Regions from separate parts of the Bacillus sp. ISL-35 genome, predicted to be linked through region 1. Evidence: riboswitches for the same ligand, from Rfam matches in the RefSeq annotation. Region 1 holds a riboswitch; each other region holds the start of a gene.
What was found. A riboswitch is a leader RNA that binds a small molecule or an ion and turns the genes downstream of it on or off. The one in region 1 is predicted to bind preQ1.
Positions count from the first base shown of each region.

Region 2: another riboswitch for preQ1. It lies ahead of queC (7-cyano-7-deazaguanine synthase QueC); the one in region 1 lies ahead of queF (preQ(1) synthase).
Region 3: another riboswitch for preQ1. It lies ahead of J7E38_RS11805 (QueT transporter family protein); the one in region 1 lies ahead of queF (preQ(1) synthase).

Region 1 covers NZ_JAGGQK010000023.1:48,342-59,220, forward strand. Annotated here, with positions in the region: gene ald (alanine dehydrogenase) at 1-686, shown strand, start outside; gene J7E38_RS21950 (manganese-dependent inorganic pyrophosphatase) at 846-1,775, shown strand; gene J7E38_RS21955 (AmiS/UreI family transporter) at 1,844-2,458, opposite strand; gene J7E38_RS21960 (cytidine deaminase) at 2,595-3,017, opposite strand; gene deoC (deoxyribose-phosphate aldolase) at 3,054-3,728, opposite strand; PreQ1 riboswitch class I at 4,191-4,237, shown strand; gene queF (preQ(1) synthase) at 4,328-4,825, shown strand; gene J7E38_RS21975 (M24 family metallopeptidase) at 5,115-6,212, opposite strand; gene J7E38_RS21980 (metal-dependent hydrolase) at 6,420-7,100, shown strand; gene J7E38_RS21985 (hypothetical protein) at 7,203-7,451, shown strand; gene J7E38_RS21990 (CBS domain-containing protein) at 7,601-8,920, shown strand; gene J7E38_RS21995 (YtpI family protein) at 8,967-9,263, opposite strand; gene J7E38_RS22000 (DHH family phosphoesterase) at 9,628-10,560, shown strand; gene J7E38_RS22005 (hypothetical protein) at 10,599-10,879, opposite strand, start outside.
Region 2 covers NZ_JAGGQK010000014.1:118,779-129,657, forward strand. Annotated here, with positions in the region: gene J7E38_RS18230 (sensor histidine kinase) at 1-596, opposite strand, end outside; gene desA (Delta(5) desaturase DesA) at 719-1,753, opposite strand; gene J7E38_RS18240 (replicative helicase loader/inhibitor) at 1,963-2,217, opposite strand; gene J7E38_RS18245 (SDR family oxidoreductase) at 2,343-3,170, shown strand; gene J7E38_RS18250 (hypothetical protein) at 3,275-4,201, shown strand; gene J7E38_RS18255 (hypothetical protein) at 4,198-5,217, shown strand; gene J7E38_RS18260 (VUT family protein) at 5,236-5,775, opposite strand; gene queE (7-carboxy-7-deazaguanine synthase QueE) at 5,795-6,523, opposite strand; gene queD (6-carboxytetrahydropterin synthase QueD) at 6,516-6,992, opposite strand; gene queC (7-cyano-7-deazaguanine synthase QueC) at 6,992-7,648, opposite strand; PreQ1 riboswitch class I at 7,702-7,744, opposite strand; gene J7E38_RS18280 (hypothetical protein) at 7,818-8,192, opposite strand; gene J7E38_RS18285 (hypothetical protein) at 8,532-8,750, shown strand; gene J7E38_RS18290 (nucleotidyltransferase domain-containing protein) at 9,250-9,963, opposite strand; gene J7E38_RS18295 (hypothetical protein) at 10,104-10,613, shown strand; gene J7E38_RS18300 (PaaI family thioesterase) at 10,652-10,879, opposite strand, start outside.
Region 3 covers NZ_JAGGQK010000007.1:71,078-81,956, reverse strand. Annotated here, with positions in the region: gene J7E38_RS11820 (hypothetical protein) at 357-1,064, shown strand; gene J7E38_RS11815 (efflux RND transporter permease subunit) at 1,213-4,275, opposite strand; gene J7E38_RS11810 (sensor domain-containing diguanylate cyclase) at 4,676-5,623, shown strand; gene J7E38_RS11805 (QueT transporter family protein) at 5,703-6,188, opposite strand; PreQ1 riboswitch class I at 6,194-6,238, opposite strand; gene J7E38_RS11800 (pirin family protein) at 6,455-7,300, shown strand; cyclic di-GMP riboswitch class I at 7,372-7,454, shown strand; gene J7E38_RS11795 (DUF5667 domain-containing protein) at 7,540-8,784, shown strand; gene J7E38_RS11790 (hypothetical protein) at 8,938-9,213, shown strand; gene J7E38_RS11785 (sporulation protein) at 9,378-9,770, shown strand; gene J7E38_RS11780 (hypothetical protein) at 9,881-10,495, shown strand; gene J7E38_RS11775 (STAS domain-containing protein) at 10,676-10,879, shown strand, end outside.

The DNA of each region.
Region 1 (10,879 bases):
AGTTCCTTGAAAAGGTACACGGCGGAAAAGGAATTCTTCTTGGCGGAGTTCCTGGTGTCCAAAGAGGAAAGGTTACGATCATCGGCGGCGGTGTAGCTGGAACGAACGCAGCGAAAATGGCAGTCGGACTTGGCGCTGAAGTTACTATGATTGACTTGAATCCTGACCGTCTTCGTCAACTGGATGATATTTTTGGATCTGATATTACAACGCTTATGTCCAATCCTTTGAACATCGCTGAAGCAGTCAAAGCATCTGACCTTGTAATCGGTGCTGTATTGATTCCTGGCGCTAAGGCTCCTAAGCTTGTGACGGAAGAAATGATCCAGTCCATGAACCCAGGCTCAGTCGTTGTCGATATCGCGATCGACCAGGGCGGAATTTTTGAAACAACTGACAGAATCACAACTCACGACAACCCAACTTATGAAAAGCATGGAGTCGTTCACTACGCAGTTGCCAATATGCCGGGAGCTGTTCCACGGACAAGCACAATTGCACTGACAAACGTAACAGTGCCTTACGCAGTGCAGATTGCGAACAAAGGCTACAAGCAGGCTTGCCTTGACAATGAAGCGTTGCTGAAAGGAATCAACACGCTTAATGGCTATGTAACTTACCAGGCGGTCGCTGAAGCGCATAACCTTGTATACTCTCAAACAAAAACATTATTGGAACAAATTTAATGATTCACCGAGATCCGGAGCTAACCATCCGGATCTTTTTATATGGGTCAATTTTGGACAAAGCTGTTTAAAATCTTTCAATTTTAGCGTATATTATTTATGGGATACGGGTTCTCTAATAGAATGTCCGTGATAAATTGTAACCTGAGGAGTGTCATGATGGATAAAGTACTTGTTTTTGGCCATAAAAATCCTGATACAGATACAATCTGCTCTGCGATTGCGTATGCAAACTTAAAGCAAAAGCTTGGTGTCGATGCAGAAGCAGTGCGTCTGGGCCAGGTCAATGGAGAAACTCAATATGCACTAGATTATTTCAAGGCTGAAGCGCCGCGCCTTGCCGGCAGGGTTTCTGAAGAAGTGGACAAGGTTATCCTTGTCGACCATAACGAACGTCAGCAAAGTGCGGAAGATATTGCTGAGGTACAGATCGTTGAAGTGATTGACCACCACCGTGTGGCCAATTTCGAAACAAGCGATCCGCTTTATTTCCGTGTTGAGCCAGTTGGCTGCACAGCGACAATCCTGAACAAGATGTACAAGGAAAACAATGTTGAAATCGATAAGAATATTGCCGGATTGATGCTGTCTGCGATCATTTCTGATTCCTTGTTGTTCAAATCCCCAACCTGCACAGACCAGGACGTGGCAGCTGCTCGTGAACTAGCTGAAATTGCTGGAGTCAATGCAGATGAATACGGCCTTGAAATGCTGAAGGCTGGAGCTGATCTTAGCAGCAAAACGATTGAAGAGCTCATTTCTCTTGACGCGAAGGAATTTCAAATGGGTGAGTCCAAGGTTGAAATTGCCCAGGTGAACACAGTGGACGTCAATGATGTTCTACTGCGCAAGGTTGAGCTTGAAGATGCATTGATCAAAAAAGTGACTGAAAAGAAACTTGGTTTATTCTTGCTGGTGATCACGGATATTTTAACAAATGACTCGGCTGCACTTGCGATTGGTGAAAAAGCTTCAGCAGTCGAAGAAGCCTTCAATGTAACACTTGAAGACAATACAGCGACACTTAAAGGCGTCGTTTCCCGCAAGAAGCAAGTCGTTCCAGTTTTGACAAATGTACTGGCTAAATAATAGCTAATAAACGAAAACCGTCCTTGCCAAATCAGCAGGACGGTTTTTACATATTTCTGGGTTCAATATTAAGCGAATCTCTCAGATCTTGCAGTTGCTTTTTTCAGCTTGATTGTAATATAGGCAAAATACACAAAAGCGGCAATCGAGAAGTAAATCCATGCTTGCGCTACTTGAGCGCTTTTCCAAAGACCGGTCATGGACAGCAATGCTGGAAAAGTCAGAGTCAGCCATGACTGGACCATGGCTACCTTGCCGATATACGCATCGATTTTCTTGTTCATTCCCATCGACAGGAAGAACAGGAACCAGAGATAGGCCCACATCAGCCAAGTAAGCGTATTGACGATATCTTCAAAATGGATATAGGCAACGAATGCGTAAATAAGGGCTATGACAGCCACCCAAAGAGAGTACCAGCCCAGTCCGCTGCCATCAAGGTCCTTCAATAAAGTCATGCCAACATATAAATAAGTGAAGCCAAATAGAAAGATGCTGGCAAGGCTGTAGATGGTCCAGTTGCTTTGGTCAGATGCGATGATTAAATAGAATGGAACGATGACCTGCATGGCCCCGATAAACAAATTGAATACAGCTACACTTTTCGCATTCGCTTTTCCCAGCAGCATCAAGCTGTTCAGGAAAAGTGCTGCGCCTGATAATAATAAACCTGCGTCTCCCATGATGTATGCCGCCCTAATGAAACTGGACGGCTCTGACCTCCTTTATCGAGTAACGATAGAGTAAATAAGAAAGAGCAATTCCAAAACCCTGTTTGCGAGGATAGAAGGAATTGCCCCTTATGTTAACTTGTAGCTATTACACCATTTTCTTCGACTGATCGACTTTGTCCATATCCTTGGATGTGAAATATCCAGGCAGGATTTCATCAATTGTCGTTTCCTTCACATCACCATTCAGGTTCGAAAGGTAGATTTTAGTATCCTCAGTCGCAAATTCTGCTATAACCTGGCGGCAGGCACCGCAAGGAGAAACAGGACCTTCAGTATCAGCCACGACTGCAATCGCCTTGATTTCTGTGTCACCTTCGGATACGGCCTTGAAAATCGCGGTTCTTTCGGCACAGTTCGTCAGGCCAAACGAGGCATTTTCAATATTGCAGCCAAGATAGACATTGTCATTGCTTGTGATAATTGCAGCGCCAACCTGAAACTTAGAATATGGAACGTATGCTTTGCTTCTTGCATCGATAGCTTTTTCAACAAGCGTTTTTTTATCCATCGTCCATTCCCCATTCCCGAATGATATATTTGTTGCTTAGTATGAAGAGTCTGAAGACAAACCGTTGACGATTGCTACGCCAGAGCTTGCGCCAATTCTTGTTGCGCCAGCTTCGATCATGCTTTGTGCATCCTCAAGGCTTCTCACTCCACCGGATGCCTTCACGCCGATATCTGGGCCAACTGTTTTTCTCATCAATGCGATGTCTTCGACTGTTGCTCCGCCTGTTGAGAATCCAGTGGATGTCTTGACGAAATCCGCTCCTGCACTTACAGAAAGCTTGCAAGCCATTTCTTTTTCCTCATCAGTAAGAAGGCAAGTTTCGATAATGACCTTAGTCAATGCTTTGCCCTTCGCTGCATCAACCACTGCTTTGATATCCTTTTCAACAAGGTCATACTGCTTGTCCTTCAATGCGCCGATGTTGATGACCATATCCACTTCAGTCGCACCATTTTCGATGGCATTTTTCGTTTCAAAGGCCTTTGTTTCTGAAGTTGTCGCTCCAAGAGGGAAGCCGATGACTGTGCAAACTTTTACACCTTCAGCATCCTTCAGGATTTCAGCTGACCTCTTTACCCATGTAGGGTTAACGCATACAGAGGCAAATTTATATTCTTTTGCTTCCTCAGCCAGTTTTACAATCTCTGCTTCGGTTGCATTCGCTTTAAGCAATGTGTGGTCAATCATACCTGCTAAATCTTTAGTCATGTCAATTCATTCCCTTTCGATAAAAAAATATAATGAAACGCTTTCATAATGAAGAAAAATATATAGCTCAAAGTTATTATGTGTTACTTACATGAATAATATAGCAGGTGGTTGAACAAATGTAAATAACCTAATGAACATATGTAAAAATAAACACTGGAAATACACGGAATTGTCATAGTTCCTTTCGTCTTTGTAAAAGGCTCTTTTCTCAATTTGTTGCATTTGACTACAAAATTGGATTAAATGACCTATGTTTCTTCACAAAATTAAAGCTATTAATGAGAAAAGAGCCTGCACACTTAATTCAGAACTACAAAATGGCTTCTTATCACGTTAAAATCGGCTTTAGAATTTTAACAACAATCTTTACGAAAACAAACAGCCTTGTAAAATTTTCTTTTGACTTTAACAGGACATTTCTTTATAGTGGCAATATAAATTGAATACAAATCCTGCATCGCGGGAGAGGTTCATAGCGGACACCCTCTATAAAAAACTATGGATTTGATTCAACCATATCCAGGAGGATGTGGTTTTTTTATTAGCAGGGTTTTCGGCCTCGTTTAGCGTTTGCGGACAATAGTGGAGGCTTTATAATGGCAGGAAGAAAAGATGAGGAAATGAAAGATTTGACGTTGCTTGGAAACCAGGGGACCAAGTACTTATTTGAGTACAGCCCTGAAATATTGGAAACCTTCGAAAACAAGCATCCATACAGGGATTATTTTGTGAAATTCAATACACCGGAGTTTACGAGCCTGTGCCCGATCACAGGGCAGCCGGACTTTGCATCGATTTATATCAGTTATATCCCGGATAAGCTGATGGTAGAGAGCAAGTCTTTGAAACTGTATCTGTTCAGCTTCAGAAACCACGGTGATTTCCACGAGGATTGCATGAACATCATCATGAATGACTTGATGAAGCTGATGGATCCAAGATATATCGAAGTCTGGGGCAAATTCACGCCAAGGGGCGGAATCTCGATCGATCCGTACACAAACTACGGCAAGCCAGGAACAAAATACGAGGAAATGGCAAACTACCGGATGATGAACCACGATATGTACCCGGAAAAAGTCGATAATCGTTAAATTGGAAAAGAGTAGCTGCTGATGCTGCTCTTTTTTTACTGAAAAAAAACACGGATTTTTTTCAAGTCGCTATAAAAATTCAAAATTCGCTATAAAAATCAGATTTTCGCTATAAAAAAATAAAAGTCGCTATAAAAAAGAATTTTTCGCTATATAAAAGGGAAAGTCGCTATAAAAAGGAAAATTCCGCTATGAAAAATAGAAAAACGCTATAAAAAGGGAGCTTCCTCAATAAAAGTCAAAAACAAACCGCCTGGATCACATGATCGCAGGCGGTTTTGGGGTTGTTTTACGATACAAATACCAATTCTTTAGGATATTTCGTTAAAATTTCAATTCCATCCTCTGTGATGACTACATCATCTTCAATTCTTACGCCCGCGACTCCTGGTACATAAATTCCCGGTTCAGCGGTGAACACCATGCCTTTTTCCATTATTAATGGGTTCGTGCTTGTCAATGATGGGTACTCGTGGACGCTGACTCCGAGCCCGTGTCCAAGGCGGTGAGGGAAGTAGTCACCGTATCCAGCATCTTCAATCACTTTGCGTGCAGCAAGGTCAACCTCTGAGCAAGCTACTCCGGCACGAGCTGTATCTAAAGCTTTCAGCTGTGCTTTCAAAACGGTATTGTAGATTTCTTCCTGCTGTTTAGTGACCTCTCCATAGGCAACAGTCCTTGTAATATCTGAGCAGTAGCCATCCATCACAACGCCAAGGTCGAACAAGACGAGGTCACCTTTTTTGATCTTGGTAAGTCCAGGTGTGCCATGTGGTGCGGCTGCATTTTTACCAGTAAGGACCATTGTTGAAAAGGACATTTCTGTAACGCCTTTTTTCTTCAATTCATACTCGATCGCAGCAAGGACATCCAGCTCGGTTTTGCCTTCCTTGATTTCGCTGACTCCTGTCTCGATTGCAAAATCAGCCAGTTCACATGCTTTTCTCAGCCGTTGCAATTCTTCTTCAGTTTTCACCATCCGCATCAGGCGCAGTTTTTCCTCTGCTGATACGAATTCAGCATTGCCCAAAAGTCCAGTCAGCTTTTCATAGCGCTCGACATTCAGCTGTTCCTTCTCGATTGCAATCTTCTTAATCGCAGGAATACGTTTCTTCATCGCATTGAAGGCAAGTTCCATTGAGTCATCTGTATCGCTATAGCCGAGGATTTCAAGCTCCCATCCGGCGTTTTTGGCATTTTCCTTGTCCATTGCCGGGCAAATCATGAAAGGCTCGGCATCCTGGAACACGGCAACAGCCAGCAATCTTTCGTGTGGATCGCTTAAAAATCCGCTCAAATAAAATACATTGTCAGGGGATGTAATAAATGTGACATCGACATCATTGTTCTTCATCCATCCTGATAACGCAGCCAATCTTTCAGTCATAGATATTCCTCCTCTATATGTACATCACACTATGAGAGTAGCAATTACCCGGTCAAAAGTAAAACTTTTAACTGAATGAGTTGTTGGGTATAAAGAAAAATGGAAGCAGGAAATCGCCAAATGGTGTTGAAATAATTTAATGATATGGCTGACTTTTGCAATGGCGTAATTTTTGCAAAAAGAGCCCTGAATGAAAGGAGCGATAATATGAAAGTATCTTATCACGGCCATTCTGTTGTTAAAATTGAAACGAATGGGAAAACAATCCTGATTGATCCATTCATTACAGGAAATGACCTGACCGATTTGAAAGTGGAGGATTTGAAGCCGGATGTGATTATCCTGACCCATGCACATGGAGACCACCTCGGGGATACGGTCGAACTGGCAAAAACACATGATGCCCTGGTAATTGCCAATTTCGAAGTCGCTACATATTTAAGCTGGAAGGGCCTGAACACACACGGAATGTCGATTGGCGGCGCGTATGAATTTGATTTTGGCAAAGTCAAAATGACCCAGGCCTTCCATGGAACAGGCATGGTCACGGAAAACAATGAGATGATTTATGGAGGCATGCCAGCGGGAATCCTGTTCATGGCAGAAGGAAAAACAGTGTTCCATGCGGGCGACACTGGTCTTTTTTCTGACATGAAGCTGATTGGGGAAAGGCATCCAATTGACCTGGCATTCCTGCCGATCGGCGACAATTTTACGATGGGACCGGAAGATGCGGCACTGGCAGCGGAATTCCTCGGTGCAAAGCAAGTTGTGCCGATCCATTTCAATACGTTCCCGCCAATCAAGCAAGATCCCCACGCATTCGTAAAAATGCTGAAAAACAATCAAGGCCGTGTCCTTGAAGCGGGAGAAGCGATCGAATTATAAAAACCATGGCTGCACAAAATTTGTGCAGCTTTTTTATTTACAATGCTTTTTTCTGAGCCTTAAGCATAGATTTGAATTAAGACAACCTATAGGAGGGGAAGAATGAAGAAGAACCGTTACTTATTGTACCTGCTGTTATGCGGCGTCATGCTCTATATTGCATTGCCTGAGCTCAATCTCCAGGCTGGGGGAAAGCAAGCCTTGTTTGCAGGCTCCTGGCTGTTCCTCGCGCTGCTGGTTTTTGCCGGGAATCTGGCGGCTTTTTTATACACGCCGAAAAAGAAGGCCAGCAACGAAAGCGGAAAAATGGGAAGCAACCAGAAAAGAAAATCACGCGTTTACACTGGCTGAGTTTTATCGGCCAGTTTTTCTTTTGATCAGAAACCAACTTCGAAATAAAGGCCTGGACCTTAATACAATTGAATCAAACCCTTTAAAACCTTATAATGTAAATGGATAGAGCTACATTGAACGGAAAATTATGATAAAGGGTGAAGGTCTTGGCAACTAAGCATGAACAAATACTTCAATATATAGATGAATTGCCAATAGGTGAAAAAATATCGGTACGCCAAATCGCCAAGGCGCTTAACGTAAGCGAAGGAACTGCATACAGAGCCATAAAGGAAGCGGAAAATAAAGGGTATGTCAGCACGATCGAACGTGTCGGCACCATCAGGATTGAGCGGAAAAAGAAAGAAAATATCGAGAAGCTCACGTTTGCAGAAGTCGTGAACATCGTCGATGGACAGGTCCTTGGGGGACGGGGAGGGCTTCATAAAACATTGAATAAATTTGTCATCGGAGCCATGAAACTGGAGGCGATGATGCGTTATACAGGTGCGGGCAACCTGCTGATCGTCGGGAACCGCGATAAAGCGCACGAGCATGCGCTAAGAGCCGGAGCTGCCGTATTGGTGACTGGCGGTTTCGACGCTGAGGACCATGTCAAAAAGCTGGCCGATGAATTACAGCTGCCGATCATCTCAAGCAGCTATGATACTTTCACAGTCGCGACGATGATCAACCGTGCAATCTATGATCAGCTGATCAAAAAAGAAATCATCCTTGTCGAGGATATCCTGACACCGGTAGCCGAAACGATTTTCCTCAAGGCGAATGACACTGTGTCGGACTGGTACCGCCATAAGGACGAAACGCTGCACAGCCGTTTTCCAGTCGTCGACCATAATATGAAGGTGATTGGGATGATCACTTCAAAGGATGTCATGGGCCATGAACAGGATACATTGATCGAGAAAATCATGACGAAAAGCCCGATGACCGTCAGTGGCTCGACGAGTGTTGCTTCATCTGCCCATATGATGGTGTGGGAAGGAATTGAGGTATTGCCAGTTGTTGATGATGGGAACAAGCTTCAAGGCATCGTCAGCAGACAGGATGTATTGAAGGCTCTTCAGATGGTGCAGCGCCAGCCGCAGGTAGGGGAGACACTGGATGATACGGTGACGAACCAGCTTGTCCTGGCGAAAGGAAAGACCAAGGATGAAGATATTTTCCGCTGCCAGGTGACTCCGCAGATGACGAACCACCTCGGGACCATTTCATACGGTGTTTTTACAACAATCGTGACAGAAGCAGCGAACCGTGTGCTGAGAGGATATAAAAAAGGTGACCTGGTTGTCGAGAATATGACGATTTATTTTATCAAGCCTGTCCAAATTGACAGTGTCATAGACATTTATCCGAAGGTTCTCGAAGTAGGAAGGAAGTTTGGAAAGGTGGATATTGAAGCCTTCAATGACGGAATTCTTGTCGGCAAGGCGATGATGATGTGCCAGCTGATCGACAGACATTAATAGATTGAAAAAGCCGATCCGTAAACGGATCGGCTTTTTTTGAACGTTAATTTTCCTGGGCTTCTTTTACAGCATGCGGAAGATAAAATTTATAAGCTTTAATCCCACCCCATACACTCAATGAACCAATGACGATAAAAATAGCACCCACGATGTATGTGACAGTCGTCTGGAACAGGAACAGTTGATTGATGCCGAACAGTGCAACGAACAATCCCAGGGCGATGCTGGACTTGGCAGATAGCCATTTTCGCTCAGCAGGACGTTTGCTGCGGACATATTTAATCTTGTAAAAGATATAAAAGACGAATGAAAGAACGATCAATAATACGAGAATAGGCATTGCAATTCCTCCAAATTCAATAATCTACTCTATTTTACCGTTTATTTAAGCAGAATGCCATACAGTTGTCCTTGCATTGGCTACGCGGCAAGGAGTAAATTCGAAAATAATAGATTTCATTGCAAAAGATATTATTATATTCATGAAAAAATTATTTATTCGCAAAAAAGATTACTTTATTCGGAAAAAATAAATTTTATTCGAAAAAAAATACTTTTAATCGCAAAAACCACCCGTTTATTCGCAAACTGGAAAAAATCACGGCTTTTTTCCAGCTTAACAGTTCCCGCAAATGTCTTCATGCTTTTCTTTTCCAAAAAAGATGTTCATAATTGAGATATGAAAAAGGTGAAGGAGCATTTTGATGAAAGAGCAAATACTTGAGGCAATTGAAAATTATGAAACCATCATTATCCACCGCCATGTTCGGCCAGACCCTGATGCGTACGGTTCGCAGGGAGGACTTGCCGAGATTTTAAAGGCTTCCTATCCTGAAAAGAATATTTACACAGTGGGCGCAGAAGAACCATCACTTCATTACTTGAGAAGGCTTGATTCTATTCAGGATGCTACTTTTAAAGGCGCTCTGGTCATTGTCTGTGATACAGCTAATGCGGAGCGGATTTGTGATGAGCGTTATCGCCTGGGGGAACAGCTGGTGAAAATTGACCACCATCCGAATGAAGATCCATATGGTGACCTTCAATGGGTGGATACCTCAGCAAGTTCTACGAGTGAAATGATTTATGAATTTTATCTTACTTTCAAGGACCGTCTAAGGATGTCTGATGAGGCAGCAAGATTGCTGTATGCCGGGATTGTCGGCGACACGGGCCGATTCCTTTATCCAAGCACGACCAATAAGACATTTGCCTATGCGGGAGAACTGATTCACTACAATTTCTCGCGCACAGAGCTATATGACAGAATGTACGAACTTGCGCCGAATGTGGTGAAGTTGAACGGATATATCCTCCAGAACTTTGAGCTGCTCGAAAATGGTGCTGCGAAGGTCGTGATGAAGCAGGAATTGCTGGACCAGTATTCTGTGAAACCTTCAGAAGCATCGTTGCTTGTCAGCGAACTGGGCAACGTAGCGGGAATCAAAGCGTGGGTGTTCTTTATCGAAGAAGAAGACCAAATCCGTGTGCGTCTCCGCTCTAAAGGCCCTGTCATCAATACAATTGCCAGGAAATATAATGGCGGCGGCCATCCGCTCGCTGCCGGGGCATCAATCTACTCCTGGGATGATGTCGACCGTGTCCTGGCCGACCTTATCGAAGCCTGCAGTGAATAAAAATAAGGTGCGTTTCATGTCGAAACGCACCTTTCCAATCATCTGTTGTTAAAATAAACCCGCAATGCATCAGCAATCTCCGCTTCCATTCCATCAGTCCTGATTTTATAGTGGTCACCTTCAAGGGAAGAGGTGAAATCCGCGATTCCCTGATGTTTTAAAAAGTCATCAATGTCCGTTAGATGTTCACCCTGGTTCTTAAGGCTTTTTTGCCCGATAAAATCATCATTCACATAAACATCATACTGGTCTTCATTTAATTTCACCTGGCTGTCAGGGTCAGCATTGTTCATTGCGTAAGGCGGGAACAAACCACCTC
Region 2 (10,879 bases), on a different contig from region 1:
CCGATTAGTGACAATTTTTGGCCAAGAGTATCATGCAAATCCCTGGCGATCCTTTGACGCTCTTCCAGCTTAACAAGTTCAGAAATTCGCTTATTTGCATCCTCAAGCTTTTCTTCGAGCTCTCCTCTTTCATTTTTGTTATGAATGCTGAACGGAAGCAGAATCACACTGATCCACACAATCACGATGATAGGAAGCTGTTTTATGAAAAACTCTTCCTGGAGGACGATTTCAAAATTGATGATAATCGAAGTCCCTACCAGGTGGATGAAATATAAAACTAGGAAAGGAATACGGTCTTTTATATTCCCAATAAAATAAACAATGAAAAAAGCGAAGTAAACATAGCTGAAAAGACTTGCAGATGCAATGGAAATACCGATCAGGATAGAAGTCCATAGGTATACTGTCCATCCTCTTGAGACAAAAGCGAGCCAGTAAACGAGAAAAAACAGCAGTGTCAGGATGATTCCTGCGGCTTTCCCCGCCATAGTTGGCATCTGCCAAATGAAGTAAAACGGAAGGATACCGAGTATAGTCCATATGTATGGGGAAATTCCTGTACTTCTAAGTGAATTGAATAACCTTTTAAACATATAAAAACCCCTGCTTTATGATTGGTGATTCTATTCTATCATAATGGAAATGGATATAATTACAAAAAATTACTCCCCTTATTCCAGATGCCATCATACATCCAGAATTAGGGGAGCAACTTTTATAGTTCCGGTTTAGTCTGAGCCGACAATTTCTTGTTTTGCTGCAATGCTTTCATTTCCCTAAAGCTTATGAATTGCTTCTTACGTTCGTCCCAGAGACGGAAGCGCAATGAAGTCAGGCTGGTTGAAAGAGTGATGGTCGGTACATTTTGCAAAGGCTTTGTATTATTATGGACCTCTTCCAGCTTATAGTTCGGCACTCTTGGGCTTAAGTGGTGAACGTGGTGGTAGCCGATATTTCCTGTGATCCACTGCAATAGTTTTGGCAGCTTGTAGTATGAGCTTCCTTCCACCGCAGCTTTTACATACTCCCAGTCTTTATCCGCTTCAAAATAAGAATCTTCGAAGGTATGCTGGACATAGAACAGCCAGATGCCAAACATCCCTGCGATGAAGAAAATCGGTCCTTCTACCATTATGAACGCTTTCCATCCAATGGCCCAAATCAGGAGCCCAGAGATTCCAAAAATTAAAACATTTGTTAAATAAGTATTAAGGCGCTCCTTCGTTCTGGCACCTTTGCGGTTAAAACGGTTCTTGAGTAAAACGACGTAAATTGGCCCCAATACAAACATCACAAACGGATTGCGGTACAGTCTGTAGGCAAGCTTCTGCCACATAGGAGCAGCCATATATTCATCAACTGTCAGGACCCAGATGTCGCCAGTTCCGCGTTTATCCAGATTGCTGCTTGTTGCGTGGTGGACAGAATGGTCATGACCCCACTGGCTATAAGGGAACAATGTCAGGACTCCGGTGAGAGTTCCTACCACTTTGTTTGCGGTACGGTTTTTGAAGAAAGAATGATGTGTGCAGTCATGGAAGATGATGAAGATTCTGACCATGAAACCAGCTGCTAAAGCAGCAAACACAAGTGTCAATCCATATGAAATGGAAAGACTTTGAAAGGCAAAATACCATAACGCCAAAAATGGAATAACCGTGTTGACTATTTGAATGATACTCATTTTTGTGTTCGAATTTTCATAAGGGGCGACCTGTTTTCTAAGTTCTTTTGCGTTGTGAGTTGTCATCTTGTTCAATAATTCCCCTTTCGGATTTCTTTATTACTCAAATTATAAATAAGGGAAATGGTTTTGTGCAGTAGCAGGTGTCATGTATGACACATGATAAATGTCATGTGTCGATCTGTTTTTTCAATAAAAAGATTGATACTTCAAGGATTGAAGGTTATTACCTGGTACTAGCAATAACTAATATTTTTTTTAGTTAATATTTCCCGCTATTGATCTTTTATCGAATATTCCTTCAACCAGTCAAAACTTAATCGATTCTTTCCAGTGCCATCAATGAGTTCTGTCAACGTTGGGGGATAAGGATTTCCCCTTATATGTTTAACCAAATTTTCAAAAGTGAAACTATATTTTAAAGAAACACAAATAGACATCCAAATTAAAATTGACTCGCTTTTTACTGTTACAACTGGATATATGTATTCGATTAAAGCCATTAGTTTTAATGCCTCTTCCTTCGTCACCGTTTCCTCCACCATCCTTTCATTCAACAGTAATACATTTTTTCCATGCTGGCCGTAAAGATACATAGCAACTTGACCTTTATCAATGTAAAATGAGAGAAAAAGCTGTCTTGGCGGGTGAACATATGAAGCATGCAATTATTACGGGTTCCTCGAGCGGATTTGGAAAATTGATCGCAATTGAACTGGCCAAATCAGGCTATCAGGTGATTGCCACAATGAGGAATCTTAACAAGAAAGATGGTTTGATGGAGCTTGCAGCGGCTGAAAAAGTGACTGATCAGATTCATTTATTTCCATTAGATGTAACAATTAATGAATCAATCGAAGAGTTTAAGAAGTTCTTGCAATCACTGGATTCAGTCGATCTGCTAGTCAACAATGCCGGCTATGCACAAGGTGGCTTTTCGGAAGAACTTGAAGTGGATGCGTACCGAAAGCAATTTGAGACGAATTTTTTTGGAGTGATTGCCGTCACTCAGGCGGTCCTCCCTATCATGCGTCAGCAAAGATATGGAAAAATCATAAATATGAGCAGCATCAGCGGAAGGTTTGGATTCCCGGGCCTGTCTGCCTATGCAGCATCGAAACATGCGCTGGAAGGATACAGTGAAAGCCTAAGGCTGGAATTAAAGCCTTTCGGAATCAATGTTGTCTTAATCGAACCTGGTTCCTATAAAACGGATATATGGAAAAGCATTGAAGAAGTTTCAATACGGAACCAATCCCCGTATGAATCTTCTTTGGAAGCGATCATGTACGAACTAAAAAACGCTGAAGCCAGTTATGGGAATCCTCACGATGTTGCCAGGCTTGTTGCAGGGATAGCATCTGCAAACTCCCCGCAGTTGAGATATCCAATTGGTAAAGGCATTAAGAACACCTTGCTCATTAAAAATCTCCTTCCGTGGAAAACGATCGAGAAATTCGTGATGAAAAAATTGAATATTTAATCCTCACAGCAGACTCTTTTCACTGGAAAAGGGTTTTTTTATGCAAAAAAAAGGTTTTTTTTACCACTCAGTAGAATTGTTATTAGGCTGAAAGGAGAATTTACATGGTCAATGGATTTAAAATTTTAAAAAGAACTATAGTCAAAGCTGTCTATCTCACGGCTTTAACAGTAACATTCCTATTCGGAATCGCAAGCTTTATTGCTTTTACAGCCTTCTTTGACTTCAATAAAAAGAAAGGTGAACATCTAGGCTTATCAGTTAAACCATTTTATGAAAGGCTGGAAACGGTATTTTCCCAATTAAAGGAGTTTACTCTAAAAAGCTTTCTTGATTATATAGGAAATACACAGGTAATAAATGCTTTTTCAAACTCCTATAAGATTCTTGGAATATCGTTGGTTACCATTATTGTCTTTGGAAGCTTAATAGCATTTCTGGTCGTCCTGTCACCGCTCAGGCTAAGGAGCATGCTCCATCGCTTTCTTGATTATTTCGAAGGTCTTCCAGATCTCTTGTTCATTTTCGCCATCAATATGCTAAATATTTATCTTTTAAAGGAATTTAACTATAAAATTTTTCCGATGTATGGCTTCGGTTCAGCCCGTCCGGTCGCATTTCCTGTTATCGTGGTTTCATTTCTTCCTGCTGTCCTATTTGGCTTATACCTACTGAAAAATATGGAGGATGAAGAGGAAGAACATTATATCCATTTTGGAATGGCAAAAGGTCTGACAAAGATTTATCTATATTCAATTTACATGATTCGCAATATATTGCCTGTTTTTACGATAAAATTCCGTATGATCATATACATGCTGCTTTCGAATCTCATCCTTGTAGAGCATATGTATCATTACGAGACGACTCTCACTAACCTGATTATGTTCGAGATGTTCAGAGGAGAACACGTATTAACACTGATCTATAGTATTGTGATTTTTATCTCACCGGCAATCATTCTTGAGTACCTCATTAAGTTAAGTGTGAAAATGTTGGTCATCAGGAAAAGAGGTGCGTTACAGATATGAAAAAACATAAATACAGAAAAACAAAAATCAGCATCGGCATCCTTCTTGCTTTGCTTGCTGCCAGCATTTTATATGATTTTGTTGGTCCAGAAGACTATCGGTCGATGCTGGACGTGCTTTATGATGAAAAAGGCAATGTATTGGAAAACCCTCCTTACCCGCCCAGTAAAGATTATCTTCTTGGAACAGACCGTGATGCGCGTGACAATCTGCTTCTAATCATTGATGGGTTAAAATATACAATCGCATCTGTTTTGATTGTTTCACTGTTAAGGGTGGCAGCCGGTGCCTTTTTGGGTATAGTCGTAGAGACCTGGGCCCCAGCCCTGAAAGCATTTTTCAAAGCATTTTTTCTGCCCTTCCATTACATTCCATTACTCCTGATCGGAGTTTTATTAATGGATTCGGTCGTATTTATGTACAATGAGATCCCTGTGATTGTGAAGATTGAATATCAGATGATCGTTTTGTTCCTTCTCGGATTTCCCACAGTCTTTTTCTTTACAACAGACTTGGTCAAGGAAATAAATACGAAGTCTTATGTGACCAGCTCCTATCTTCTCGGAGGAAGCAGGCTTCATATACTTCTCAAACAGATCCTGCCACATCTAAAGCCGCAATTCGCCTTATTATTTGTACAGCAAATATTGCAGACACTCCAGGTGATGATGGGTCTGGCGATGTTCGGCCTCTTCCTGGGCGGTCCTCATCAGGAAAAGATTTATAATACACCTTATAAGAAATCAATCACAAACGAACTTGCCGGTTTGACCGGGCAAAACTTCTGGACTTTGAAATATTCTCCCTGGGTGGCTTTCAGTTCCCTTGGCCTGCTTTTGGTTATCTTTATCCTGGTTATTATTATTAAAAATGAGATGGTCGCAAATATGGAAGGACAAAGTCAGAAATATGGCAGATTCTTTTCGAAAACGAAGAAACGAAAGGAAACGGAAACTATTAGTAATAAAAGTCCTGAAAGATTCACTCCTCTTCAAAAAAAGGTGCTCGATCAATAGATCGGGCACCTTTTTTGTCTAGTTAGACATCGCTTTATTGTTGAAAATATGATTAATCGGGTTAAGCAGCATGGCACCTATTCCCTGGATGATGGTTTTAACGATTACCTGGCCTAAAATCGCAGCAGGGACGGCTTCCCATGGCAGGAAGTTTGCTCCCAACGGACTCAATCCCAGCACAACAAATATGATCGAATCCAACAGTCCGCCGACCAATCCACTGTAGAAAATTCTCCAGCTCATTGGCAGTTTTAGTCTTGTATAAATTTCAGTATCAGTCGTTTCAGCAACAGCAAAGCTCAATGCCGATGCAAACACAATCCATAGAGTGTCACCAAGAATGGAAGAAACAATTGCGGATAATACAAGAGCCAAACCAATGAACATGTACGTTTTCGCCCGGCCATACTTATTTTGGACAAGGTCACGAAAAATGAAAGTGGCTCCTATCAATAAAGTCCCCATCGGAACAATGAACATGCCAAACTGAAGTGGTGCAAGTGCCGCTGTAATCACGTTGGCCGTTACAATTGAAATCAAGTATAAAAAGATTCTCATAGTCTTACCTCCTGTTTATTTAAACCCCTCTTTTATTTCCCCAAATATACACATGAAGCTGTGGCAGAACTCTTACATTCTTCATTTCGTTATCAATCATCACTTTTTCAACCAGCCATTCATACTTATCAACCAAGGAAACCATGAGCTTCTGACGGTTTTCGGTAACAATATCGTCATTCCCAACCTGTAGAAAAAAAGTCAGGGCAGGATATCGTTTATGAACCATTTTGGCGTATTCATAATCAATATCATCAAAAATAACGATCTTCAGGCTTCCATTCTGAATTGCGCCTTCTTCAGCCAATCGATCGACAATTTTATCCAGGACTTGAAAATCAGTTTCCATCCCTGAACTAGGCGGTTTTGGCGACAGAGTCAACGCATGAATATCCAGGAACCAATCCTGCCATTTGCTACCCTGGGTTTCCAGGCATATCTTGATATTTTTTTCCTTAAGCAAATGAACAAGACTTGACATGTTTTTCAGCAACGCTGGATTACCTCCTGATATCGTTACATATGAAAATCCTTCTCCACCTAGTGATGTAAGCTCATTCCAAATTTCCGCTGCATCCATTTGCCTGATTAAATCTTTTCCGGACCCATCCCATGTAAACGCTGAATCACACCAGGCACATGAATAGTCACATCCTGCGGTCCGTACAAACATTGTTTTTTGGCCAACAACCATTCCCTCACCCTGGATGGTCGGTCCAAAAATTTCCATAACGGGAATCTTACTCAATCTCCATCCACTCCCGTCTCGCTTCTGCATAACTTGTAGGAGTTTCATAGAGTCTCACGAATTCAACTCTTGCTCCGTCATATAAGTATTTCCTGTTTGCAAGGCCTTCTGCCATATGTTCATAAATCCAGACAACCATATTTTCAGCCGTCGTATTCATCGGTGGCAACGTTTCATTCAAATATCTGTGGTCAAGGTATATTTCTATTTCTGACTTCCAAATATCCTTTATGTCTCCGAAATCAATCATAAGGCCGCGGGCATCAACAAAACCACTCAGACCGAAAATGACTCTATACGTATGTCCGTGTAGATTTTTGCATTTCCCTTCATATTCATGAAGATGATGGGCGGCATCAAAGGTGAATTCCTTGCTGACAAGGACACGTTTTGAGTGATATTTTAACTGCTCTCTCTTTATATCTTCATCTATTTTTTGAAGCTGGTCGACAATACGGAAATCATACATCATGACTCAGCTCCTTCCAGGAACTCATCCAGTCCTTTTTTCCTCAGCCTGCAGGCAGGGCATACCCCGCACCCATCAGCGATGATCCCGTTATAGCAAGTCAATGTCTTTGTCCTGACAAATTCCAATTGCCCCAGGTCATCGGCCAGCTTCCAGGTTTCTGCTTTGTTCAGCCACATTAGAGGTGTATGGATGACAAAGTTTTCGTCCATTGAAAGATTAAGGGTAACATTCAAGGATTTTATGAAAACATCCCGGCAATCAGGGTAGCCGCTGAAGTCCGTTTCACAAACACCGGTTACGATGTGTTTTGCGTTGACCTGACTCGCCAGAACTCCAGCAAATGATAAAAACAATAAGTTCCTTCCTGGAACAAACGTGGATGGCAGCTCCCCGTCCTCTCCATCTTTCACTTCAATTTCGTTCCGGGTCAATGCGTTTGGTGCTAATTGGTTCAGCAGGCCCATATCGAGGATATGATGCTTGATTCCAAGCTCAGCTGCAATGTCCTTTGCACATTCGATTTCTGTCCGGTGACGCTGGTTGTAATCAAATGTGACTGCTTCTACTTCTTTAAATTCCTTTAGAGCCCAAAACAGGCATGTTGTACTATCCTGCCCGCCACTGAAAACGACTACGGCTTTCTCGTTTTTCATGAAAAATTCTCCTTTACAACGAAAAAACAGCACCACTAAGTCAGCAGTACTGTTTTCCCTTAGTTTTTTTGAGAGGGTAGCTAGAACCTCTTCCGCATAGACGGAATATGTAATTTTGACTTATTCATTTTATCACACATTTTATAAAAAGAAAGCTTAATTTATTCCATCATTTTTTCGTTTTCACCAGGTGCTCTTGCCTGAATCGGAGAGCTGACCACTTTTGGTCAATGGAAACATTGCTGACTGCTCTATAGTCTGATCGTTCACTTACGATCGCAAAAAGTGAGTCACGTTTGATATCCGTTTGAACCTTTGAACTCTTCTTTGGGAAGGCAATCCAGAAAACCGCGTCTTGCTTCAATGCTTCCAATGCTTTTGGCAACCATGTCATGATTTCGTCCCTATTGCTCACAAACAAAAGTAAGAAATCATTTTTATCACTCTGCTGTTCGCCTTCCACCCCTAAACGGAATCCATCCGGTGCATTCAATACCAATGCATTGCCTTCTTTAAATCGCAGCTTTTTAACTATTTCATCCATAAAGTTCATCCTTTCAGTGTCAACTCATCATGGCATTAATTATAAATTTTTATAGGGTTAAGAACAATCGACTTGGCACCATTTTAATTGTTAGCACCTCTACTCCCTACATGAATAAAGTGAATGTAGAGGTGATGAATCTTGCCGGAGTGGATAGTGATTTTTTACCCAATAAATTTTTTATCTGCCTACGTTCTTTATATTTATTTGTACAATCGAAGAACGCATATTGATTTTCACCTGGCCAGAAATATAACAATGGTGGCCGCCGCCGGATTAGCGCTGGGAACAGGGCTAATTTTTATCAACTTATATCCGTTACACTTCCTGGAGGCCGCTTTGCTTTCGGTGATTATTGGAGGTTTATCAGGAATCCTGTTCGGCAATCTATTTAACTACAAAACATTATTGACTGGATATCTAATTGGTGTGATCATGGGAATCATGGCACCAATGGCAGGAGCTGCTGCTTCTGAAGGGATTATGTTCCTTCTCACGATTGAGATTGTCATCATCAGCTGTTTTTGCCTGGCTGCCTTTAGAATTTACAAAGCTTAAATTCCAGGTTTTTAAAAGCTTGTTTAAAATGACGACTGGTTCTTGACAACTTTTCGCTCTACTCCTTCAAATCTGTCAAAATAACGTCGGGTTCTTGACAGCTTTTCGCTCTATTCCTTCAAACCTGTCAAAATAACATCGGATTCTTGACAGCTTTTCGTTCTACTCCTTTAAACCTGTCAAAATAACATTCGGATTCTTGACAGCTTTTCGCTCTACTCCTTTAAACCTGTCAAAATAACGTCGGGTTCTTGACAGCTTTTAACTATCCTACTTCAAACCTGTCAAAATAACAGCGGGTTCTTGACAGCTTTTCGCTCTACACCTTTAAACCTGTCAAAATAACGCCGGATTCATGACAGCTTTTCACTCACTATCATCTAACCTGTCAAAATAACATCGGGTTCTTGACAAGTCTCGCTCTCCACCTTCAAACCTGTCAATATTCTATAAGACTGAGAATAAGCAATCAACAGCAGCCAATTTTTTGGCTGCTTTTTCATCTAATTGAAAAACCATCAAACAATCTGCCACCGTATTCTTCTAATATTTCCTCCGCCAATTTTATGACGATTTGCTTGTTTCCGGTTTTGTAATAGGCATCAAACGCTCCAATAAATCTACCAGTAAATTCAGGATCATACCTCGTTAATTCCCTCACTACCCATTTTGACTTGCCGATCCACCGTTTGTTGGTCCTTAAAACAAATTCATGAAGTTGGTTAGCTAATTCATTGGCAATGAAAATTTCTTCAGCCTTATTATTTGATCCAATGAAATCATCCAGGGTATCGGTGATGAAATATCTTTTAAACTCGATCTCTTTTTGCGTCCATTCTGCAGGTCCTTCTTCAATGATACTTTTTGCCTCATCCATTATTTCGGCCAGTAATTCACCATTCCTGATGATCACTCCCTCAGCAACCATTCTCGGCAAACTGGGCCTGGCTCTGCTAATATCGTTTTGAAAAAACTCTCTGCAGGTGTGCAGATTATGTACAAATACTTCAATCGGCCACCCACAAAACTCCAATGACTCTCTGTATGCGGAGCGGATATCACTTATAAAGACCACGACATCTAAATCTGAGGTTTCGGTTGCTTCCCCCCTGGTTACACTACCGGCCAGAAGCGCTGCGTCACAACCAGGAAAGCGGTCTTCAATGAATTTATTAGCTGCCGCAATTGGAGATGACACCCTTTTCTCTTCCATGCAAATCCCCCCCGAAAATTAATGTATATCGGTATTATATCTAATATTCGGAATTCGTCGATGTTTTAATGAAGGTTTTAACTGGTTGACCCAGTGGTATCCTACAATATATTAATAGTGGAATCAGGAGGATTATACTTATGGCCGTTTTATTAAAAAAATGGATGATTCCTGCTGGCTTGGCAGTTATACTTTCGTCAGGATGCAATAGTGACGAAGCTGAACAGGGCGCAAAACAATTAGAAGAAGAAACAAAAAATGCCGCGGAAGCAACCGAGGAAAAGTCAAAAAAAGTCGTTGATAAAGTAAAAGAAGAAACACCTGGAATCATCCAGAACATGAAGGATACGTACAAGGAAAGTGAACAGGAAGTAAAAGATAACACCCTGCAGCCCGAAGATACGGCCACAGTCCAAAAAGATGCCTATCTTGCACTTTCAGCAGAAGCTTATGATGAACTTTATAAATTGATTGAATTGAATGACGTAGAAGGAGTGGACAAGATCGTAAAAGATCAAGATGTCAAGGAAACCAAGCAGGGCAGTGAAGCGGAAATCATCGAAAGAGACCTCCGGCGCACAAAGGTGAAAATGAAAGATTCCGGCGAAGAAGGCTTTCTGCCGACGAATTTGCTTGAACCTGTAAAATAATCAAGTTTTAAGACCCTGAGGGTTATCAGGGTCTTTTTTCACGCATTATTTTTCAAAAAAGTATCAGGCATGACAACAGCCACTACTTCCCCTTTTGCGCATAAGGTCTCTCCAGCATATACTTCTGTTTCTACGCGATATTTCTTGGGATGAATCTCGTGGACGGTGCCAATCGCTTTCAATTCGATACCATTAGGTGTTGGCTTCTGGAAATCGACATGCAGCGATGCTGTTACAAACCTTGGAGGCTCTGCCCCATCACCTGG
Region 3 (10,879 bases), on a different contig from region 1:
AGGTTCTAACGGACACTTTTCTGTAGAATGGATGTGAGCCTGTCCGATAGAGAGGTTCTAACGGACACTTTTCTGGAGAATGGATGTGAGTCTGTCCGATAGAGAGGTTCTAACGGACACTTTTCTGGAGGATGGTTGTAAGACTGTCCGATAGAGAGGTTCTAACGGACACTTTTTCCGAGAATGGAAATGAGTCTGTCCGATAGAGAGGTTCTAACGGACACTTTTCCCGAGAATGGTTGTTAGACAGTCCGTTAGAGTAGCATTAACCACAATGGCATTATTTATTTCCACCCCTAAAGGTTTTTGGAACTAATCATGGAATATATTAGGGGGAGGGGGGAGATGGAATAAACGTGAAACCGATTAAAGGCTTAGCCATTATATTTTTCATGATGCTTTTACTTACCGGCTGCAATACATTGTCAAAAAACTGCCCGCCAAATACGATCATTGAATGGGTGGATATGGTCAAGATTAATGATATAAGATATCAGCATGATTCATTGGAAGTGCCGGAAGAGCTGGAGATTAAAACAGGAAAGAAGCTTGGGGAAGTCAGCTATGAAATGGCGGATGACGCATGCACGAACCACAAAATGAAAAACGGGGATGCTGCCTTCCTCGGTAAAGGGACACCGATTTATGAAGTCGAAGGCTATTTATCTTCTTTTATGGTGTATGCGGGGAACAAAGTGTACATGGTTGATGAAAATAAAAGTGCCGAAACGGTAAATGAATTGTATCCAATTGAGGGGAAAGTAAAAAATATCATCTTCCAGAGTACATATGATGGGGCACTAATCCATACTTTTTCAAAAGACTCCAAAGAGGCATTCTTGAGAGAGTGGCTGTCCTTGAAGCTGTTCGATCCAATGAAAATCTCAAGTGAGAAGCTTAGTGATCATGAGAGGGTGTTTATCGGGATCGAGCTTGATAACGGGATCATATTCCGCGAAACTTATTATACGGATAAGAATGTTTTTCATTTTGGTGCGAAGGGAACAAAGCAGCTTCAGCAGGTTGTAAAACAGGAACTCCAAATGGCAGAGAAGAAAAAATGATTTGATTCCATTTTTAGTGGACCAATTTCCTGGGCTCAATTCTCTATGCACAGTGCGTCCAGGCGGGCGGAATATTTTAAACAGCATAAGTGCTTATGAAATACATAAAAAAGAAGGCAAAACGATTGAAACCGTTTTGCCTTCTTTTTTAGTTCACTGCTTTCGGAGCAGGAGTAATGGAAGTCTTGCTTTTCCTAACTTTCCTGCTGAACATGCTTCGTTTCTCCGCACTTCTTGTGAAGATGCGGTATACAGCCGGGATCAACAACAAGGTGATAAGGGTAGCGAAACTCAGTCCGGTAATGATGGCAGTAGCCATCGGTGCCTGATAGTTTCCTGATCCTCCTGTTGCCAGGGCTAATGGGAGCATACCGCCAACTGTTGTCAGTGTTGTCATCAAAATAGGGCGGATGCGGTTCTTTCCTGCTTCAACAAGTGCTTCCTGGACAGTATACCCTTCATTGCGCAGCTGGTTGGTGCGGTCAATCAATAGAATCGCGTTATTCAGGACGATTCCAATCAGCATGATGATGCCCATGCCTGACATGACGCTCAGTTCACGCTGGGTCAGGAACAATCCAAGGATGACGCCGACTATCGTCATTGGGATAACCGACATCACGATCAGCGGGTGGCCAAGGTGATTGAACTGGACAGCCATGACTAGGTAGACAAGGAAAATGGAGATCGCCAAGATCAAAATCATGTCCTGGATCATTTCCTGCTGCTGCTCAATGTCACCAGCAGGTGTGATGCTGTAACCGGCCGGCACATCATAGCGGTCCATCAGCTTTTGGACATCACGGTTGATCGCGCCAAGATCCTTGCCTTCAATATCAGCAGAGATGGAAATGAAGCGTTCTCCGTCTTTATGCTTGATCTCGTTTGGATTTTCCTCACTTTTTAAGGAAATGAAGTTTGACAGCTTTTTCTCGCCAGTTGGTGTTGGGACAATCAGATCGAGCAAGGCTGACTTTGTGGCTGTTTCGTCATCCCACTTCAGTTTCAAAGGGATATTTTCTTCATCGATTGTCAGCTCGCCAATCGGCATCTGCATGAGAGACTGTTCGATGAATTGCTTGATTTGCAGCTGGGATAATCCTGCTTCTTCGATTTCGGTTTCCTTCAGCTGGACTACCTGTTCAACAGAAGTCCTTTCAATAGAATTCTCAATCCCGACAATTCCATCGATTTCAGCAAGCTTTCCTGTAAAACCATCGGCAATCTTCTGGAGTTCTTCAACGCTTTCTCCGGAAATGTTAATTTGGACTGGAGATCCGCCGCCAGCTGACATGGCAGCCTGGGCTCCCTTGACTGGAACTGTGTCTTCGAGATTCCTCAGTGCTTTCAGAATTTCTTCATTCACTTCTTTTTGATCCCGGGTAATATCATCACCCTTTGTCATGTTGACAATGGTATACATCATGTTCCCTGAATCCATCACATAATTTGTCTCGACATCTGTGATGCCTTCCAGGGCTTTATTCATTTCAGTTACGATGTCCTGCTTTTCTTCGAGGCTCAAACCTGGCTCAACAGGAACCATGATTTCAGCATAACGATTCAGCATATCCGGCATGATTGTCATCGGAATTTTCGTCACCAGCATCATCGAGCCGGCAAGCATGAGGAAGAACAGGCCGATGATGGCAAAACTGTGGCGCTTTTTCCTGATGGTCCATGAGATGAGATTGCTGTAAAAACGAAGGAGCGGACCATCCTTCTTCACTTTTTCTTTCTTTTTCAGCTTTAAGAACTTATCGGATAAAGACGGGATCAGTGTGAAGGAAACGATGACTGAACTGATCAGTGTAATCGCGACAACGACTGAGAGAATGATCATGAATGAGCCCATCTCACCGCCTAAAAGGCCGATTGGAAGGAATACAACAATAGTCGTCATCATCGATGCCAGCACGGCGGTCGCGACTTCTTTTGTTCCTTCAATGACAGCTTCCATGTTCTTCAGACCAAGTTCCTTTTTACGATAAATGGACTCCAGGATCACGATGGACGAGTCTACCATCATCCCAATTCCGAGTCCCAGGCCGATCAGTGTCAGGATATTGAAGCTATATCCGAACATCCACATGGCAGCGAAGGTGAGCAGTACCGATGTTGGGATAGACAGTCCGACAATCAGCGTGGCGCGGACATTCCTCAAAAATAGAAGGAGGATGGCGACAGCGATAGCAGCTCCTATCAGAATATTGCTTGTGACTCCATCAATAGATTCTTGCACATAATCTGCCTGGGCAACCATTTCATTCAGTTCAAGGTCCCCGGTGAGCAAGCCTTCTTCGCGGATTTTCTTGATTTCCTTGCGAACAGCATCAGCCATTTCGATTTGTGTCGCATCTGCAACCCTGCCGACCTGGACAAAGATGAAATCTTTCGAACCATTTTTCCAGACAAGCGAGGAGTTTTCCAGCGGCTGTACCGAAACGTCAGCGACCTCAGAAAGCTTGATATTGCCATTCGGTGAAGCTATATGAAGGTTCTTTATTTTTTCGACTGATTCGGGCTGTGTGTTCCACCTCAAAGAGGGAGAATTCGCTTCATTGCTTAGCTGGCCTAATGTGGCCTCAGTGTTTGCCTGCTGGATCGCGCCCATTACCTGTGCTGCATCCAGCCCTTTTTTCGTGAGTTCATTTCTTTTGAGTTCTACAGTCACTTCTTTTTCCACACTTCCAGAAAGCGAGACGTCACGGACTTCAGGAAGGTCTTCCAGCCGTGGTTCCAGGATGTTCTTTGCGAAGGCAGTCATCTTCTCCATATCGGAACCAGATACATCCATGAAGAAATCGTACGCCTGGCTTGTGCCGTATTGGGCAGCTATTACATCTTTGACACCTGGGAGGTCGGAGGTTTCATTATTAACGACAGATTCCACTTCCTTGAAAACCTCATCGCCTTTTCCGCGTTCAATCGTCATTTGCAAAGAGCTGCTCCCGATATTGCTGGTCGACTCAATTTTCTCGATGCCTTCAATACCAAGTATCTTTTTTTCGAGCGGGGTGGTAATCGTTCTTTCCACTTCGATCGCCGGCATCTCCCCGGCATTGATTTCCACATATGCTCCATCCATCTGGATCGAAGGCAACAGCTCTTTATCCAGCTTCAAAACTGAAAAGCTGCCAATCAATAAAACTAACACCACCATCAAACTGACTAAAATCTTTCTTTGAATGATAAACCTTAATAACTTCATAAAATCCTCCTAAAATTATCTTAAAATAAGATTGTAAAAAATTTCTATTTTATTCACCCAAAAACAGATTATACACACATTCATAGGAAAAAATAACTATAAATTTGTAAAAATATAATTAAGTTTCTATATTAATACCTACGCTGATAATCTAGAGTGTCATAATAGAAATCTTCTCTGTGATATTTCCATTTTATCCCTTGAATGAAAAAGCCATAATGAGCCAGAGACAGATTTTCATATAGGACTCAAGGCTGATAGGAAATAGACAGAGAGGAGGATGGCCTAGAGAGAAAAATAGTTTGAATTCAACATTTATCTATATTTCTATCCTTCCATTTATGGTAAAATCCAGTATATGGGAAGTGGCATCAAGTACATACAGGGGATGGATGTTTTAATGGATTTCATTTTAGGAGCAGTTGCTGGGTTGGGTTTAGGTTTCCTTCTGCGTTCAAGGGTGAAAAGGCCGAAACAGGATGAGGGGCTGGATCAGATACAGCGGATTGCCAGGCTTGTCGAAAGTTCAAAGGACGTCATTTATTATTATCAGGTTAAGCCGGAATTTAAATTCAAGTATATAAGTCCGTCCCTGGACACGTATCTGGGAGGAGGGGTTGTAGAGGCGGCTATGGGAAATCCGTATGACTGCTTTGAACGATCGCATCCGGATGATGTGGACCAGCTGCATGACAAGGTGACAGGCAATCTTGATTATTGCCAGCCGATTCTTCAGAGGTGGCGTAATCATGAAGGAGAGTACCTCTGGTTTGAAGAATACGCAAGTCCGGTTTATCACAACGACCAGCTGATTGCCATTCAGGGAATCATCCGAAATATTGATGATAAAGTCAAGCTCCAGGAAGACTTGGAGTTCCGGATTAATCATGATGCATTAACCGGGATCCATAATAGGCATTACTTCCAAAAACAGTCAGATTCATATAATAAAAAGACCATATCTGCGGGCATCATTATGTGCGACTTGGATAATCTGAAAACCACGAATGATTCTTTTGGGCACAAACAGGGCGACAGGCTTTTGATTGAAACAGCAAAACTGCTGGCTTCTTTTGAGTCTAATGAAATCTTCGTTTCACGGATGGGCGGGGATGAATTCGCCATTCTTATACTTCGGAAAAACGAGAAGGAAATCATAAATCTCATTGAATTCATCCAGACCTCGATTGATCTGTATAATCAAAAAAACCGAACTTGCCCAATCGGTTTATCTATTGGCTATGCCTGCACCAGCGCCTCCGCGGGCAGGATGGAAGAATTGATGGCCATGGCTGATGCGAGAATGTATGAGGCGAAAAGACGGAAAAAAGAGTGTGTACATATATAAACGGCTTAAGCACAATCGAAAATAATGGCTTGCAAACCATATAAAAACCGCATGGATTAAACCCATGCGGTTTGTTCATTCATACCAACTTCTCGAGGTTCACTCGTTTATGGATCGCGAGCATCACTGGAATGCCGACAGCCATTACGATGAATTCACCCGCGGCTGTTGTCAGCCATGTGAACAAGAACGGCATCTGAAATGCGAGATTCAGTTCAAGCGCGATAAGGAACATCGTGAAGGTGAACACCAGAGCATTCACAATCATACGGCCGATGATATTTTTGATATATTTAGAAGTGAAGATCGTAATCAACAAAGAAATCACTGACTGGCCAACGCCAAATACAAGGTCATAAGCCATCATCGGGGAAAAGAGCAGGTTTGTTAAAAATACTCCCAACACAATTCCGAAGAAATACTTTTTGTTAAAAACAATCAGGTGGTTGAACATTTCCGATACGCGGAATTGTACATTGGTAAAGCCGAATGGCTGGATGACAGCAGAAACGGCGATATACAATGCAGCCAGAATCCCGTTTCGGACAACCGTTCTCGTATTCATTTTCATCTCTCCTAGTTTTTTTACGTGGGATGGTTACGAACCACGATATTTTAAAGCCAATTGTATATTATATAGGATGAAAGACCTTCTCACAATAGAATTTTTCTAGAATACTAGTTTGACACTTGGGAGCTGGAGGAGATGAATTTATCTCATGTTAAAGTATCTTTGTTTTAAAATAATTCCTTTGATTGATATAATTTAATGAAACTGAAAAGGTAAAAACGTCCTGAGAAAATTGAAGTTCCTGGAAAGGGGTTATAAAAATGTATAAAAGAGATATAAAAAAGCATTGGACCGTTCAATATGAAGAGAGAGGCATGCCCCATGTGCAGGCGGGGCTGGTACTGAACCCGCAGGAGTGGAGGGAATTGGATCCGTTCATTCTAATGGCTGAGGACTGGTTCAAGCGCGGTACTTTTTCCGATCACCCACATCGCGGCTTCCAAACGATTACGTTTGTCATTGACGGCAGACTGGAACATATCGATAACCATGGAGGGCACAGCATTCTTGAAGCAGGGGATATCCAGTACATGAACGCCGGAAGCGGAGCGAGGCATGCCGAGGAAGCGGTTGACCACGATATTGCCCATACACTGCAGTTATGGCTGAATTTGCCTGGAGAGCTGAAAGGCACAACCACTTCTTATCAGAATGTTTATAACGAAGAGGCGCCTGTTGTCCCATTCGATGGCGGCACACTAAAGGTCTACTCAGGAGAAACCGCCGGTGTAAAGGGACCGATGGAACCTTTGGTGCCATTTGCCTTATCTGAAATCCGCCTGTCTGAAGGTGCTGAATTCACATATGAGCTGCCAGAAGGGCATAATGCGTTCCTTTATGTACTATCAGGTGAAATTGAAGCTGGTGAAAGCCAGGTCAACCTTAAAAAGTCTTCAGCAGCCACGTTAACCTTTAAGGATGGCGGGGAAGGCTTAAGCGGATTAACTTTTAAAGCGAATAAGCGCTCAAGAGTGTTGGTCTACTCCGGCCAGCCGATCAAAGAGGAAGTTGTTGCTTACGGCCCATTCGTCATGAATTCAATGGAAGAAATCCGTCAGGCATACCGCGATTACCAGGAAGGGAAGTTCGGCGGGGAAGCGAAGTGAGTTAGCGGCAAACTCCGAAAATTTTTATTTATTTTTTTCTGTCGAATAAGTATGATAAAAGTAGAATTAAAATCCGATAAAGGCAAATCCAGGGAAACCTGGGGACGCAAAACTACAGGGGCTAAAGTCATGACTATGCCAGCCAGTTGCCGAAGGTTCACATAGTAGATTTATGTGTGCTGCTCTTCGGACAGCACTTTTTTGATTTTGATTCCAATATATAAGTGGGGGAAATTGGAATGAAAAAGTTTTTCGCATCAACGGTTTTGACAGGACTGCTTGCTTTTGGTACGGGAGTATCCGCAGAGGAAGTTGTAGAAACTGTAGATCCCGGAACGACACCAGACGAGTTTTTATTTACGTTTGATCAATTATTTGAAGAATTGAAGCTTTTAATCACCTTTGATGATGAAAAGGAAGCCGAGCTGCTTTTAGAGTTTGCGAACGAGAGGCTGGCTGAGGCGGCAGCTATGTCAGAGGAGGAAAAGACAGAATTCGTACAAGAGGCGTTTAAAGATTATTTAGAAACGCTTGAAGAAGCGCAAGAGAAGGTCACGGAGGTCATAGTTGAAGACGGGACCGATTCCGATGGAGAAGACCGACTGACAGAAGAGTTGGAAAATGCAGCTAATCTTGAGGAAGGGCTTACCGAAGAACTTGAAAATGAATTAAAGGAAGAAGTTGCAGAAGCAACAGAACAAGCAAAGGTCGTTGCGAACGTAGTAAAGGATCTTGATCAGAAAATGGTATCCCAGCTGCGTGAACAGGAGCTGGGATACGGGCAAATCGCACAAATCTTCTGGCTTGCAGAGGCAGCTGGCAAGACAGTAGAAGAGATTGCTGTTTTATATACTGAGGAAAAGGTTGGCTTTGGACAGGCAGCCAAGAAGCTGGGTGTCCACCCGTCCAAGATGAAAGGACTCGCATCAGGCAAAAAAGAATCTTCAGTCGATGAAGAAACGGATACAGATGAAAATGCTGAGAGTTCTGAAGATGAGGGCTCTGAAGAAGCAAATCAGGCTGAAGAAACGAATATTGAAGAAGTAAATCAGGATGAAGGAACGGATACTGAAGAAGGAAATGTAGAGCCTGATTCGACTGACCAGGTTAATACTGCAGCGGCTTCGGTTGCCGGCGCGGATACGAGAACTACTGCTTCACATTCAATAGAAAAAAAAGCAAGTGCAGAAAAGAAAGCTGAACAAGCAGCTGTGAAGGTTACAGAAAAGAAAGCTGAAGCTGAAAAGAAAGCGGAAGAACAAAGGCGCGAAGCAAAAAAGAAGGCTGAAGAAAAGCAAAAAGAAGAAGTGAAAAAAGCTGAAGAGAAGAGTAAAGAGGAAGCGAAAGCCAAAGCCAAAGAAGAAACTAAGGCCAAAGAAGCTAAGAAAAATAAAGAGAAGCAGGAAGATGAAGAAGCGGAAGAAGACGAGCAGGAAGATGATAACAGCAAAGGTAATTCAAACAAAGAGAAAAACGGAAAGTAGATTAACAGGTACAATCGAGGCCAAATCGGATACAATTAGAAAATTTGACGGACTTCAGGTTTTTATGTACCATGATAGTATAAATTTGAATAGTTCTCCTAAAGGGGAGTAGCTTTTACAACAGAGTCGTCATTCCGGAGGTCACTCCCGGCTTTGTTGGCAACAATCGTTGTTAGCAAGACCTTTGCCAAATATGGTGAAGGTCTTTTATTGTTTTTAACCTTCACCAGAGCAGGTGAAGGTTTTTTATTAATCTTTTTTGGTTATGGTAAAGCCATTCCGTCCTATATGTGCCCGAAAAAGTGCCAACAGGAAGACTTCGGTCACATAAAGAGGGAATATCTGCCCGAAAAAGCGCCGACAGGAAGGTTTCGGTCACATAAAGTAGTGGAAGCGAAAAATATTATGATAATAGGAACCTTTTTATAAAGCAGCTAGACGCATTTGCTGGCTTTTAACATAAATTGAAATATCGGTGTGTAAAAGCTACTTGAGTCAACAACATCCATGCAGCTTAATGTTAAAAAGTGAGTTGACCAGAATGAAGTTATCGCACGATGAATCTAAAAAAGTTACGATTACGGAGGAACAGCATGTTATTAAGAAAGTACATGTCACTGCTGGGTGTGGGATCAGCCCAGATCGACTTGATTTTGAAGAAGGATGTTCTAACCCCCGGAGATTCGGTGAATGGTAAGTTTTTGATCAAGGGCGGGACGGTTGCCCAGGAACTGCAGCATATTGAATGCAGCCTTGTCATGGTTGATTTGAAGACAGAACAAGAAGATGAATTGGATAAAATATCAATCGACGTAGAGACGAGGATCCAGCCAGACGGGGATGATGAAGTTCCATTCACGTTCCAGCTCCCAGCGGATGTTCCTCCCTCAAATAAGCATATTTCTTACCACTTTAAAACAAAGCTTGTATTCAAGCAGGGAATAGAAAGCTGGGATGAAGACATGATTAAGGTCGTGAAAAAATGAACGGCAAACCATTAAACGGCGAGCCGTGAACTCCACCCAGGGGTGGGAGGCAGCGCTTCGCGGAATAAGGGATTCTTCAAGTCATATAAAATTAGAAAGGAGCAGGGAAAATGAACCAATATGAACATCTGGCAAAGAGTGTTGTTTATTCAGTACGAGGATCAAAAGTAGCTTTGGTTCATAAAGCCCCTTCATTAAAGCTGATTGGAGAGGGAAGGAGTGCTTTCGCATTCCTGATTAAAGGCACGGATTTGGTTTTGAAAGTCTTTTTTCCACAGTTTTACAAGATTGCCGCAGAAGAGACAGCAGTCTATCAGCAGCTTGCAGGAAGCAGGTTTTTCCCTAAGCTTCATGAATCAGGAAGTAATTACCTGGTCATCGACTATGTCCGTGGATTGACGCTCTATCAATGCCTGGTAAATGGAAAACCGATTTCTCCATACCATATTGAGGAAGTCGATCATGCCCTAAAACTGGCCAGGGAGAAAGGTCTTAACCCGTCCGACATCCATCTGAGGAACATCCTCATCACCCCTGATAATGACATCAAGCTTATTGATGTGGCAAGATTTCGGCAGACGAAGGAATGCTCCCAATGGAAGGACCTGAAGACGGCCTTTTATAAATTTTATACCCATGAGCGCTTTCCTAAAAAATTGCCGGAACCAGCGATGGATTTAATTGCATTTTTCTATAAAAAAGGATTGCTTCCATCTATTAACTAATTGTGGCTGCAATCCTTTTTATAAAATTACATAAAATAATGATAACGAAAACAGCAGTAGGTTCAAAAACTTGTCCTGTATTCCTATCCTGCGTTATGATGGTTTATAACAGTGTAATTTGGAATATGTGAGTTTGGATATATAGATGATCATCGTCATAGAACACATGGAGGAATCATTATGACTAAAGAACTGCAAGCATTAGGGGAAGCCATTATCAGCAGGAAGCATCAAATTGCAAAGTCTGTCCATGAAGACAGATACTCTGACGCCGTATTAACGGAAGCACAGAAATATGACCTTGGTAAAATTGAACAGCAAATCCTTGAGGTCAGGGCAAATTTCGTTGAACTGTTCGGGGAAGCTTTGATCGAGCATGAAGAT